DNA from 2 places in the Comamonas sp. MYb69 genome. Region 1 is predicted to be linked to the other one. Evidence: riboswitches for the same ligand, from Rfam matches in the RefSeq annotation. Region 1 holds a riboswitch; the other holds the start of a gene.

Region 1 (5,535 bases):
CACGCTGGAGATCGACACGGCCACGATGCGTGCCATCCGCCAGGATGGCTCCACCACGGTGGCCACCGCCAACCGCGCGCTGTCCAATGCCGATGGCTCCGAAGTGCAGCTGTTTGGCAATGCCAAGGTGGTGCGCAGCAGCAACAAGCCCGGTGCGCCGCAGATGGAGTTCCGGGGCGAGTTTCTGCACGCCTTTGTCAATGAAGAGCGGGTGAGCTCGAACAAGCCCGTCGAGATCATCCGGGGCCAGGACCGGTTCACGGCCGACTCGATGGTCTTCAACAACATCACCCAGGTCGCAGAGCTCAAGGGCCGGGTCAAGGGCGTTCTGCAGCCCGCACGCTGAGCGCCGCATGTCCACCCCCCTGAGCGACGCACCGCTGGTGCTGATCACCGGCGCCTCCAGCGGCATCGGCCAGGCGCTGGCCTGGCGCTACTACCAGGCCGGTTACCGCCTGGCCTTGGTGGCCCGCCGTACCGCGCTGATTGCGGACTGGGCCCAGGCGCAGGCGATGGACGCCAGCCGCTACGCCATCTATGGCGCGGATGTGGCCGACCAGGACCAGACCATTGCTGCCTGCATGCAATGCCTGCAGCAGCAGGGCCTGCCCGATGTGGTGGTGGCCAATGCCGGGGTGAGCTACGGCATCGACACGGCCGAGCGCGAGGACCTGGAGGTCATGGCCCAGACTTATGCGACCAATGTGATTGGCATGGCCGCGACCTTCCATGCCTTTGTGCGGCCCATGCAGGCGCGCGGCAGCGGCAAGCTGGTCGGTATTGCCAGCGTGGCCGGCATACGCGGCCTGCCTGGCCATGGCGCCTACTGCGCCAGCAAGGCGGCGGTCATCAGCTACTGCGAGAGCCTGCGGGTGGAACTACAGCGCAGCGGCGTGCAGGTGGTCACCATCTGCCCGGGCTTTGTCGCCACGCCGCTCACCAGCCACAACCGCTATGGCATGCCCTTCCTGATGCAGCCCGAGGCCTTTGCCGACCAGGCCTTTGCGGTGATTGCCAAGGCGCGCAGCTATGCCGTCATCCCCTGGCAGATGGGCTGGGTGGCCAAGCTGTTGCGCTGCCTGCCCAATGCCCTCTATGACCGCGCGCTGGCCAACCGCCCGCGCAAGCACCGCCACCGCGAGCGGGTGCAAGAGGCGCCACCGGGTCAAGACTGAAAGCAGGTCCTGAGCCGGGCATGAAAAAAGCCCCTGGCGGGGCTTTGTCGTTGCGGTGCGGCACAGCGCCGGGCTGTGCCTGCAGGCATCAATAGTCGTCGTTGTTGTCGTAGCCTTGGTTGCCGCCGCGGTTGCGCGAACCATTGCCGTAGGGGCTGCGGAAGCCGCCATCGCGCTCACCGCCACGATCGCCACCACCAAAGTCGCGGTCATTGCCGCCACGGCCGCCATCGCGACCACCGCGGTCGCCATAACCACCGCCGCCACCGCCGCCGCCGTAGCCGCCGCGATCACCGCCGCCGCCACCGCCGTAACCACCACCACCGCCGCCGCCGTAGCCACCGCCACCACCGCCGCCGTAGCCACCGCCGCCGCCGTAGCCACCGCCACCACCGCCGCCGTAGCCACCACCGCCGCCAAAGCCGCCACGGTTACCGCCGCCGCCGCCAAAGCCACCACCGCGTGGGCCGCCAAAACCACCACCGCCGCTGCGGGGAGGACGGGGCTCCATGGGGCGTGCTTCGTTCACGACCAGATTGCGACCGCCCAGGGGCTGACCGTTCAGACCGTTGACCGCAGCTTGGGCTTCTTCATCGCTGCCCATTTCTACAAAACCGAAACCCTTGGAGCGACCCGTGTCGCGTTCCATCATCACCTTGGCGCTGGTTACGCTGCCAAACTGACCAAAGGCCTGTTCCAGATCGTTGTCGCGAACCTGGTATGGCAAATTACCGACGTAAAGCTTGTTGCCCATTTGAGGGACTCCTGATAACTCTTAAATAATGCGATCGCGCCCTGTAGAACACCGGTCATCTATCGCAGTAGCCCAATGGAGGAATGCTCCATCCTTTATTTTCTGGCATAAAAACCGAGAATGGCATAGTTGTGCCCCTCAGTTGTGGCGCAGAAGCTGCAACCAGATGCAAAAAAGGCCTCAAAGAGGCCTTTTTTCCGGGAAAACCCGTCATCTCACTGTCAAAACCTCTCAGAGGTTTTGGATGCGATGTGCTTAGTAGCTGCCGCCACCGTAGCCACCACGGCCACCGCCGCCGAAGCCACCGCGATCACCACCGCCGCCGAAGCCGCCGCGATCACCACCGCCGAAACCACGGCCACCACCACCGCCGCCGAAGCCGCCGCTGCGTGGAGGACGTGCTTCCATTGGACGTGCTTCGTTCACGACCAGGTTACGACCGCCAAAGCCTTGGCCGTTCACGCCTTCGATAGCAGCTTGTGCTTCAGCGTCCGAACCCATTTCCACAAAGCCGAAGCCCTTGGAACGGCCGGTGTCACGTTCCATCATGACCTTGGCGCTGGAGACGGTACCGAATTGGCTGAAAGTGCTTTCCAGATCGCTGTCACGGAAAGAGTAAGGCAGGTTGCCCACGTAAAGTTTGTTGCCCATTTGAGGACTCCGAAAAAAGTAAAAAAAGCGATGGAGCCTGATGCAATCAACAAACCTGTGACAACTTCCAAGACGGATCACCGCGCGCTCTAGTGTACCCGGGGGCACATTGAGCTTCACCATTATGGGTGAATCGCCTTACGCTGTGTTGACAGTTCCCGCAACCAGCCCTTGGTATTTTCCCTGGCGGGCGTAGGTGTTGCGGCGCAACATCGCTTTTGGGCGTATGATGCGCCAGTCTTTGGGGAGTAGCCTGCTGGGCGCGCGATGCGCCGCAGAGTGTGCGTCAACAAACTTGGGCCTTCGCGGCCTATGGCGTACACGGCATCTGGTGATGAGGATGCTGGGCGAGACCATTGACCACGTTGCGATCCAATGCCGGAGTCGCGATGCGGTCAATGCTGTCTTGCTATATCCGGCTGCAATAACGATCCCCACTCCATGGAAGCCTTTCTCCTCTCGACCGCTGTCGTTGCCCTTGCCGAAATGGGCGACAAGACACAGCTGCTGTCCCTTGTCCTCGCTGCCAAATACCGCAAACCCTGGCTCATTGTGCTGGGCATCTTTGTCTCGACGCTGGTCAACCATGCGCTGGCCGGTGCCGTTGGCGCCTGGATCACCACGATGCTGGGCCCCGATGTGCTGCGCTGGATTCTGGGCGTGTCCTTTATCCTGATGGCCGGCTGGATGCTGATCCCCGACAAGATCGACGAGGACGAAGCGGGCAAGAGCAGCGGCCGCTGGGGCGTGTTCGGCACCACGGTGCTGCTGTTCTTCCTGGCCGAGATGGGCGACAAGACCCAGCTGGCCACCGTGGGCCTGGCCGCCAAGTACCCCGCTTCTTATTACTGGGTGGTTGCTGGCACCACGATCGGCATGATGCTGGCCAATGCGCCGGTGGTCTGGTTTGGCGACAAGATCACCAAGAAACTGCCGATCCGCTGGATCCACCGCGTCTGCGCGGTGATCTTCCTGGTGCTGGGGGTGGCCGCGCTGTTCACGACGATGGACTGATAGCGCTGGCGGCGCTTGCAACACTGCAACGCCCTAACTAAATAAATAAAAGGGCTGGGGATCTTGCGATCTCGAGCCCTTTTTTGATGGGGCTACGCCCCAAGCTTCAGCCTCAGTCCAAGGTCATCAAGCTGGCATTGCCGCCGGCCGCTGCGGTGTTGATGCTGATGGCATGCTCGGCCAGCAGGCGGAACAGCGGCACGCTGCCATCGGCGGCCTGGGCGGTGATCGGCACGATGGCGCCGGCGCGGCCGGCCAGGCGGCTGGCCGTGGGCAGCCAGCCGCTGGCCGCATCGACGATCAGCGCATCAAAGGCTTCGGACTGCACAAAGGCCTGCTCGCTGTGCGCAGACAATTGCACCGAGGCACGCACCGAGGTAGGCAGCTGGGCCAGCAGGCTGGCGTGGCTGCTGCCCGCGGGCCACACGGCGGAGGAGCCAGCAGCGAGCACGGCAGCGAGCTGGGCCAGCAGCAGGCTGCTAGTGCTGGCTACGCAGCCCACGCGCGCACGGCCGCTCAGCACATACAGATTGCGCTCCCCGGTGGGGCCGGGCAGCTCGGCCGCAAAACCGTTGCCGGTATGGGCGGCATAGCGCTGGCACAGCGCTGCCAGATCGCCCTGGCCTTGCTGGCTGGCCCAGCTTTGCAGCGCCTCCAGCGCAGCGGCGGGGGCGGCATCGGCCTGTTCCAGGCCGTGGGCATTGCCGCGCTGGCCGGCGCGGGCGGCCGGGGCCTCGCTACCGGCCATGCGCGGCAGGTGGGCCAGCGCATCCACGGTGGCCGTGGCCGGCATGCGGCTGAGCAGGCGCAGCATGTACAGCGGGCCGCCGGCCTTGGGGCCCGTGCCCGACAGGCCTTCGCCACCAAAGGGCTGCACGCCGACGACGGCGCCGACGATGTTGCGGTTCACATAGATATTGCCGGCATGCGCGGCATTGACCACCTGGTTGATGGTCTCGTCAATGCGGGTGTGCAGGCCCAGGGTGAGCGCGTAGCCGGTGGCATTGATGTCGGCCAGCAGCTGGGGCAGGTTCTCGCGGCGGTAGCGCAGCACATGCAGCACCGGGCCAAAGACCTCGCGCTTGAGCTCGGAGAGCTGGCCGATGGCGATCACCGTGGGCGGCACAAAGGTGCCTTGCGCGCTGGCGCCGCTGTTTTGCCAGACCTGGTGGCCAGCGGCCTGCATGCGGGCAATGTGCTGGTCGATGACGCCCTTGGCCTCGGCGTCGATCACGGGGCCGACATCGGTCTTGAGCTGGCAGGGGTTGCCCAGCTGGAGCTCCTGCATCGCGCCGCGCAGCATGTGCAGCAGGCGGTCGGCCGCTTCTTCCTGCACGCAGAGCACACGCAGCGCCGAGCAGCGCTGGCCGGCCGAGTCAAAGGCCGAGGACAGCACATCGACCACGACCTGCTCGGCCAGCGCGGACGAATCCACGATCATCGCGTTCTGGCCGCCGGTCTCGGCCACCAGGGTGACGGGCTGGCCTTGGGCATCGAGGCGCTGGGCCAGCGTCTTTTGCAGAATGCGAGCCACCTCGGTCGAGCCGGTGAACATGACGGCCTGCACGCGGTGGTCGCCCACCAGGCGGGCACCCACGGTCTCGCCGGTGCCCGGCAGCAGCTGCAACACATCGCGCGGCACGCCGGCCTGCCACAGCGCCTGCACGGCGGCAGCGGCGATCAGCGGGGTCTGCTCGGCTGGCTTGGCCAGCACGGTGTTGCCGGCGGCCAGCGCGGCGGCAATCTGGCCGCTGAAGATGGCCAGCGGGAAGTTCCAGGGGCTGATGCAGACCACCGGGCCCAGCGCCTGGTAATCCGCCTGGCCCCAGCTGCGCACCTGGGCGGCGTAAAAGCGCAGAAAGTCCACGGCCTCGCGCACCTCGGCAATCGCGTTGGCGCAGGTCTTGCCGGCCTCGCGCACCAGCACACCCATCAGGGTGG
Region 2 (5,535 bases), on a different contig from region 1:
TGGCGGCCTGCTGCACGATGGCATCGACCGCGCGCTCGGGCTGGCTCTCGAGCTCCAGCACGGCCATGCCGCTGGCGCGCACCGAGGCGCAGCGCGCATCCAGCCCGGCCAGCTTGAGCCGGTCTTCGATCAAGGGCACAGCGCGGTCCAAGGTGGTGACGACGGCGTATTTGTGGCCCAGGAACATGGCCGTCGATGCCGCAGCCTCGGTGATGTCGACGACGGGCACTTCCAGCAGCTCTTGCAGGCCTTCGCGGCCATGCTCGCCGTAGCCGGCCTGGATGACGGCATCAAAGGGCTGGTCATAGCGCATGACGGCATCCATCACGCCGACAGCGCAGAGGTAGCTCTCAAAATTGCCTTCTACCGATTCGGCGCCAAAGCGCGGGGTGAGGGCGACGATCTCGGTGCCCGGTGCGGCTGCCCGGCGCGCCTGGGCGCCGATGGCCTCGGTCATGCTCTCGGTGGTGTTGACGTTCACGATCAGGATGCGCATGCAAAAAACTCCGTCTCAATGTTGGGCATGGTTCACGGCAATGGCCTCGCCGTCCTGGTCTTCATAGTGCTGGCCCTTGGGCGTCAGCAGCCAGTAGAACAGGCCGCCGAGCCCGGCCGCAATGAACCAGGAAAAGTGCGATACCGATTCGAGCGCCGGCAAAAAGGCGAAAAGCAGCGCAATCAGGGCCGAGGGCACCAGGGCCTGGATGGCGCGGCGGTTGACGCCGTTTTCGTAATGGTAAGGGCCGTTGCGGTCATCGCTGTAGAGCGCTGGCACATGCACGCGCTGCTTGCGGATCAGCCAGTAGTCGGCCATCACGATGCCAAACAGTGGGCCCAGGAACGAGCCCAGACCGCCCAGGAAATACAGGATCACCAGCGGCGAATCGTAGAGGTTCCAGGGCAGGATCACAAAGCCGAGGATGGCGCTGACGAGGGCCGCGCGGCGGAAGTTGAGCTGGCGCGGCAGCAGGTTGGCCAGGGCCAGCGCGGGGGCGACAAAGTTGGCCATCAGGTTGACGGCGATGGTCAGGATCAGCAGCGACAGGCTGGCGAGCACCAGCAAGGGCTTGTTGGGGATCTTCTCGACGATGTCGGTCGGGCTCAGGATCAGCGTGCCATCGATCGCCAGCTGGCCGCCGGTCAGCACGACGACGATCAGGCCGAAGATCAGCATGTTGATGGGGATACCCCAGAAGTTGCCCTTGACCACGGCGCTGCGCGAGGTGGCACCCCGGGTGAAGTCACAGAAATTGAGCACAAAGGTGCCATAGATAGCGACCCACAGCGAGGCTGCACCCATGATCTGCACCCACATCGCCGCACCTGTGCTGGGCTTGGGCGCCGTCCACTGGATCTTGCCGCCCGAGCTGTACAGCACCCAGCCGGCCAGCGCGATAAAGGTCACCAGAATCACCGGGCCGGCAAAGGCCTCGTACTTGCGGATGCTCTCCATGCCCCAGCAGGCAATCATCGTCTGCACCACCCACAGCAGGCTGAAGCTGATCCAGCCGAGCACCGGCAGGCCCAGCACCTGGTGCGCCAGCAGCGCCTGCAGGCTGGGGAAGAGGGTGATCAACAGCACATCGAGCACCTTGGAGGCCAGGTAGGTCTGGATGCCGAACCAGGCAATCGCGACACCGCCCCGGATCAAGGCCGGGATCTGCGCGCCCCGGGTGCCAAAGCTGATGCGGCTCATCACCGGAAAAGGCACGCCCGTCTTGGGGCCCATGAAGCCCGACAAGGTCAGCAGCACAAACAGCAAGGCGGCGCCCATCATCAGCGCCGTCAGAATCTGCCAGCCGCCCAGGCCCAGCGCAAACAGGCCGATGGCAAAGGCGTAGTTGCCCAGGCTGTGCACATCATTGGCCCAGAGCGTGAACAGGCTGTAGGCACCCCAGGAGCGGCTGTCTTTCTTGGTGGGCGCGAGGTCTTTGTTGTAGAGCGAGGGGCATACGCCGGCGGGCAAGGCACCGGCCGCTGCCGGGCGCTGCTGTGCGGGATTGAAGGCAAAGCCTGCGTTCTGGTCTGCTGCAAGATCGGTCATTGACATCCTTGGATCGGGCGCATCCAGCTGCGCCTTATTTGCGGCCTGGCGGCCGGGTTTGTCTCGTCATGTGCGCGGGTCCATGCATGGCATGTGCAGCACAAAACAGGCCTCAATGGCTATGCGTTGTGTGCACATATGCATACATTAAGTGTATACAAAACACCTGAAAATGAACTAGGGGCAACCCTGGGTGAAGTGCCACACTGTTACTTGGGAGACGCCTTGGCTGCCTCTGTCAGAGGGTGCCAAGGGAGAGCTGCAATACATGAGCTTGCTCATGTTTCGGCTTGTAGCGGCTGGCGTTTTGCTGGGTCCAGGCCGCAACAGCAAGACAGAAATGCGATCCATTCCTAAAGAACTTGGCGCGTTTGGGGCCATGTGCTCCGAAGCGCTGCGCAGCGTTTAGACTGCGGGCTCCCTTGGGGAGTAGCCTGCTTCCGCGCTGGAAGCGTCTGCGTCAACATACTCGGCATTTCGCATGCTGTGGCGCAGACATCCGTTCTTCGGTTGGCGAGACCATCGGCATGCCAGCACGACCTCGGTCGGGCAGTGGTGGCATGCCGTTGTGCTCATGCCCGACTGTCCTAGAAGAACCTCCGATGAACGCTGCTTCCATTTCCCTGTTGGCGCTTGCCATGTCTACCGATGCCTTTGCCGCCGCGATTGGCAAAGGCTCTGCCCTTGTCAAACCCCGTTGGTCCGAGGCACTGCGCACCGGCCTGATCTTTGGTGTTATCGAGGCCATCACGCCGCTGGTGGGCTGGGCGCTGGGCTATGCCGCGGCCGATTATGTGAAGGCCTGGGACCACTGGATTGCTTTTGTGCTGCTCTTGGTGCTGGGCGGCCGCATGGTGCTGGGTGCCTTTCAAAGCGCCGATGAGCCCGAGATGAGCCGGCCCGCGCGCCATGGCTTCTGGCTGCTGGTGGCCACCGGCTTTGCCACCAGCATCGACGCGATGGCGGTAGGCGTGGGCCTGGCATTTCTGGATGTGAACATCACCGTCGTTGCGCTCAGCATCGGCTTTGCCACCTTTGCGATGGTGACCCTGGGCGTGATGGTCGGCCGCGTGCTGGGCAATATCACCGGCCGCTGGGCAGAGGCGGTGGGTGGTGTGGTGCTAATTGCGATTGGCTCGCTGATCCTGTACGAGCACATGGTGGCGGTGTAAAAGCCAAAGCCCTCTGCTGGCATGGCGGAGGGCTTGGCTGCGTTTTGCGCTGTAGGAGCGTTGCTACAGGCAAAACAAAGCCCCGCAGAGCGGGGCTTAAGTGAGAGAGATCAGTGGGCTTGCAATCGCTGCGGGTGCCGGGTTTTTAGGTCTGGCTCAACCGCTTGCAGGCTGCGCTGGTATCAGAAGCGGGCAGGAGCACGCTTACGGTCACGTTCGTCTTCAGGCCAAATAGCAAACACTTCAGTCATTTCAGTCCTTTCACCTTTCTGGTGTAGATGGGTGTACAACGGGCCGCAGGCTGAAGTTGTTGACAAGGTCTGCATAAAGTTTTGTGAACAAGCTCCAACAAAACGTAGAAATCACCGTTTTACGGGGCCTGACACGGCATTGCTTTGTGAAATCGCTATGATTTGCCACCGAATTTAGACAGGGAGTGCGTAATGGCAGGTGCTGGTTTGTTGATGTTGCTCGATGATATTGCGACCTTGCTTGACGATGTGGCGCTGATGACCAAGACGGCTGCGGGCAAGAGCACGGCCATCCTGGACGATGTGGCCACGCAGACCAAGGTGGCGGTGCAAAAGACGGCGGGGGTGCTGGGCGATGACCTGGCGCTGAACGCCGAGCAGGTGACTGGGGTCAAGGCCAACCGGGAGTTGCCGGTGGTCTGGGCGGTGGCCAAGGGATCGCTCAAAAACAAAGTCATCTTGGTGCCGGCAGCGCTTTTGATCAGTGCTTTTGCGCCTTGGTTGATCACGCCGCTGTTGATGCTTGGCGGCGCTTTTCTGTGTTTTGAAGGGGTGGAGAAGGTGCTGAGCCTGTTCCACAAGCCCGGCAAACAGGCGCCCCATGATGCCGTCAAGGAGTCCGAGCAGGCTGCGCAGATGGGCGTGGCGCCATCATCCGTGAAGGCTGCCAGCGAGAAAAACATGGACCCTGTGGCCTATGAAAAAGCCAAGGTGGCGGGTGCGGTGCGTACCGATTTCATTCTGTCTGCAGAAATCATCGCCATCGCGCTGGGCACTGTGGCCAGCAAGCCGCTGTGGGAGCAGTTTGCAGTGCTGGTGGCCGTGGCGCTGGCGATCACCGTGTTTGTCTATGGCCTGGTCGCCGGTATTGTGCGCATGGACGATGTGGGCATGTGGCTGATGCGCAAGACCAGTGCCGCTGCCAAGGCTTTTGGCCGGGGCCTGATTGCGTTTACGCCCTGGCTGATGCGTGGCCTGTCGATTGTCGGAACGGCTGCGATGTTCATGGTGGGCGGCAGCCTGCTGGTGCATGGCATTGGCCCGATCGAGCACTGGTTGGAGAGTACCGTAGCCCCGATGGGTGGCGTGGTGGCACTGCTGGCCCCAACGCTGGTGCATGTGGCTGTTGGTGCAGCCATTGGTGGCCTGGTGGTGCTGGCGGTGGAGGCCTGGCACAAGCTGCGCGGGCACTGATCGCAAGCAGCAGCGCATGGCTGCTGGCCGCGCCCCTCGGGCGCGGCCAGCAAGAAGCAGAAGGCGGCATCGCAACAGCGGGCCGCCTTTTTTCATCGCTTGTTTTGTCTCGTTGATCTGGGTCAGGGCCGTACAGCCCGCTAAAGCAGAAGATGCAGGCATGGACAGCAGAAACTGCTCTGCCGCCTTCAGATACGGCGCTTGGCGCGGGTGGGGGCATGCAGATGCGGCCTGGGTTCAGCTACTTTTCAATCCATGCGAGCAAGATCGCAGCGAGGGCAATGACGATGAAAAAAATGATGTTGGCAGCGGCAGCTGTATGTGCAATGGCGTCGGGCGCGGCGATGGCACAAGAGGCGCAAAGCCCCTGGCAGGTGCGTGTGCGCGCCGTGCATCTGGACAGCGCCAACAAGGACTCCACCGGCCTGGGTCTGTCGATCAATGACAAGACGATTCCCGAAGTGGATGTGACCTATTTCTTCACGCCCAATATCGCGGCCGAGCTGGTGCTGACCTATCCGCAAAAGCACGACCTGCGCTCGGACGGCGCCAAGATCGGCACGCTCAAGCACCTGCCGCCCAGCCTGCTCGCGCAGTACCACTTCACCAATATGGGCGCCTTCAAGCCCTACCTGGGCGCTGGTGTGAACTACACGCGCTTCTCGAACGTGAACTTTGCGCCGGCCGTCGAGGCCGCGCTCGATCCATCGATCAAGAAGAACAGCTTTGGCCCGGCGCTGCAGATCGGCTTTGACTACATGCTGGACAAGCACTGGTCGATCAACGTCGATGTGAAGAAGGTCTACATCAAGACCGATGTGCGCTCGGCCGGCACCAAGGTGGGCACCTTCAAGGTGGATCCTTGGTTGCTGGG

The links. Region 1 has a riboswitch for manganese ahead of WH303_RS04135 (TMEM165/GDT1 family protein). Riboswitches for the same ligand answer to the same signal wherever they lie in the genome.
Region 2: linked by a shared signal. The riboswitch ahead of mntP (manganese efflux pump MntP) and the one ahead of WH303_RS04135 (TMEM165/GDT1 family protein) in region 1 are both predicted to bind manganese.

The regions. Positions count from the first base shown of each region.
Region 1 covers NZ_JBBGZG010000002.1:456,364-461,898, forward strand. Annotated here, with positions in the region: gene lptC (LPS export ABC transporter periplasmic protein LptC) at 1-346, shown strand, start outside; gene WH303_RS04120 (SDR family oxidoreductase) at 354-1,175, shown strand; partial or broken gene WH303_RS04125 (RNA recognition motif domain-containing protein) at 1,384-1,929, opposite strand; gene WH303_RS04130 (RNA recognition motif domain-containing protein) at 2,185-2,580, opposite strand; yybP-ykoY riboswitch at 2,812-2,925, shown strand; gene WH303_RS04135 (TMEM165/GDT1 family protein) at 3,022-3,594, shown strand; gene putA (trifunctional transcriptional regulator/proline dehydrogenase/L-glutamate gamma-semialdehyde dehydrogenase) at 3,707-5,535, opposite strand, start outside.
Region 2 covers NZ_JBBGZG010000004.1:160,507-166,041, forward strand. Annotated here, with positions in the region: gene WH303_RS07060 (aspartate/glutamate racemase family protein) at 1-496, opposite strand, end outside; gene WH303_RS07065 (NCS1 family nucleobase:cation symporter-1) at 512-2,044, opposite strand; yybP-ykoY riboswitch at 2,462-2,627, shown strand; gene mntP (manganese efflux pump MntP) at 2,647-3,216, shown strand; gene WH303_RS07075 (DUF808 domain-containing protein) at 3,660-4,661, shown strand; gene WH303_RS07080 (OmpW/AlkL family protein) at 4,949-5,535, shown strand, end outside.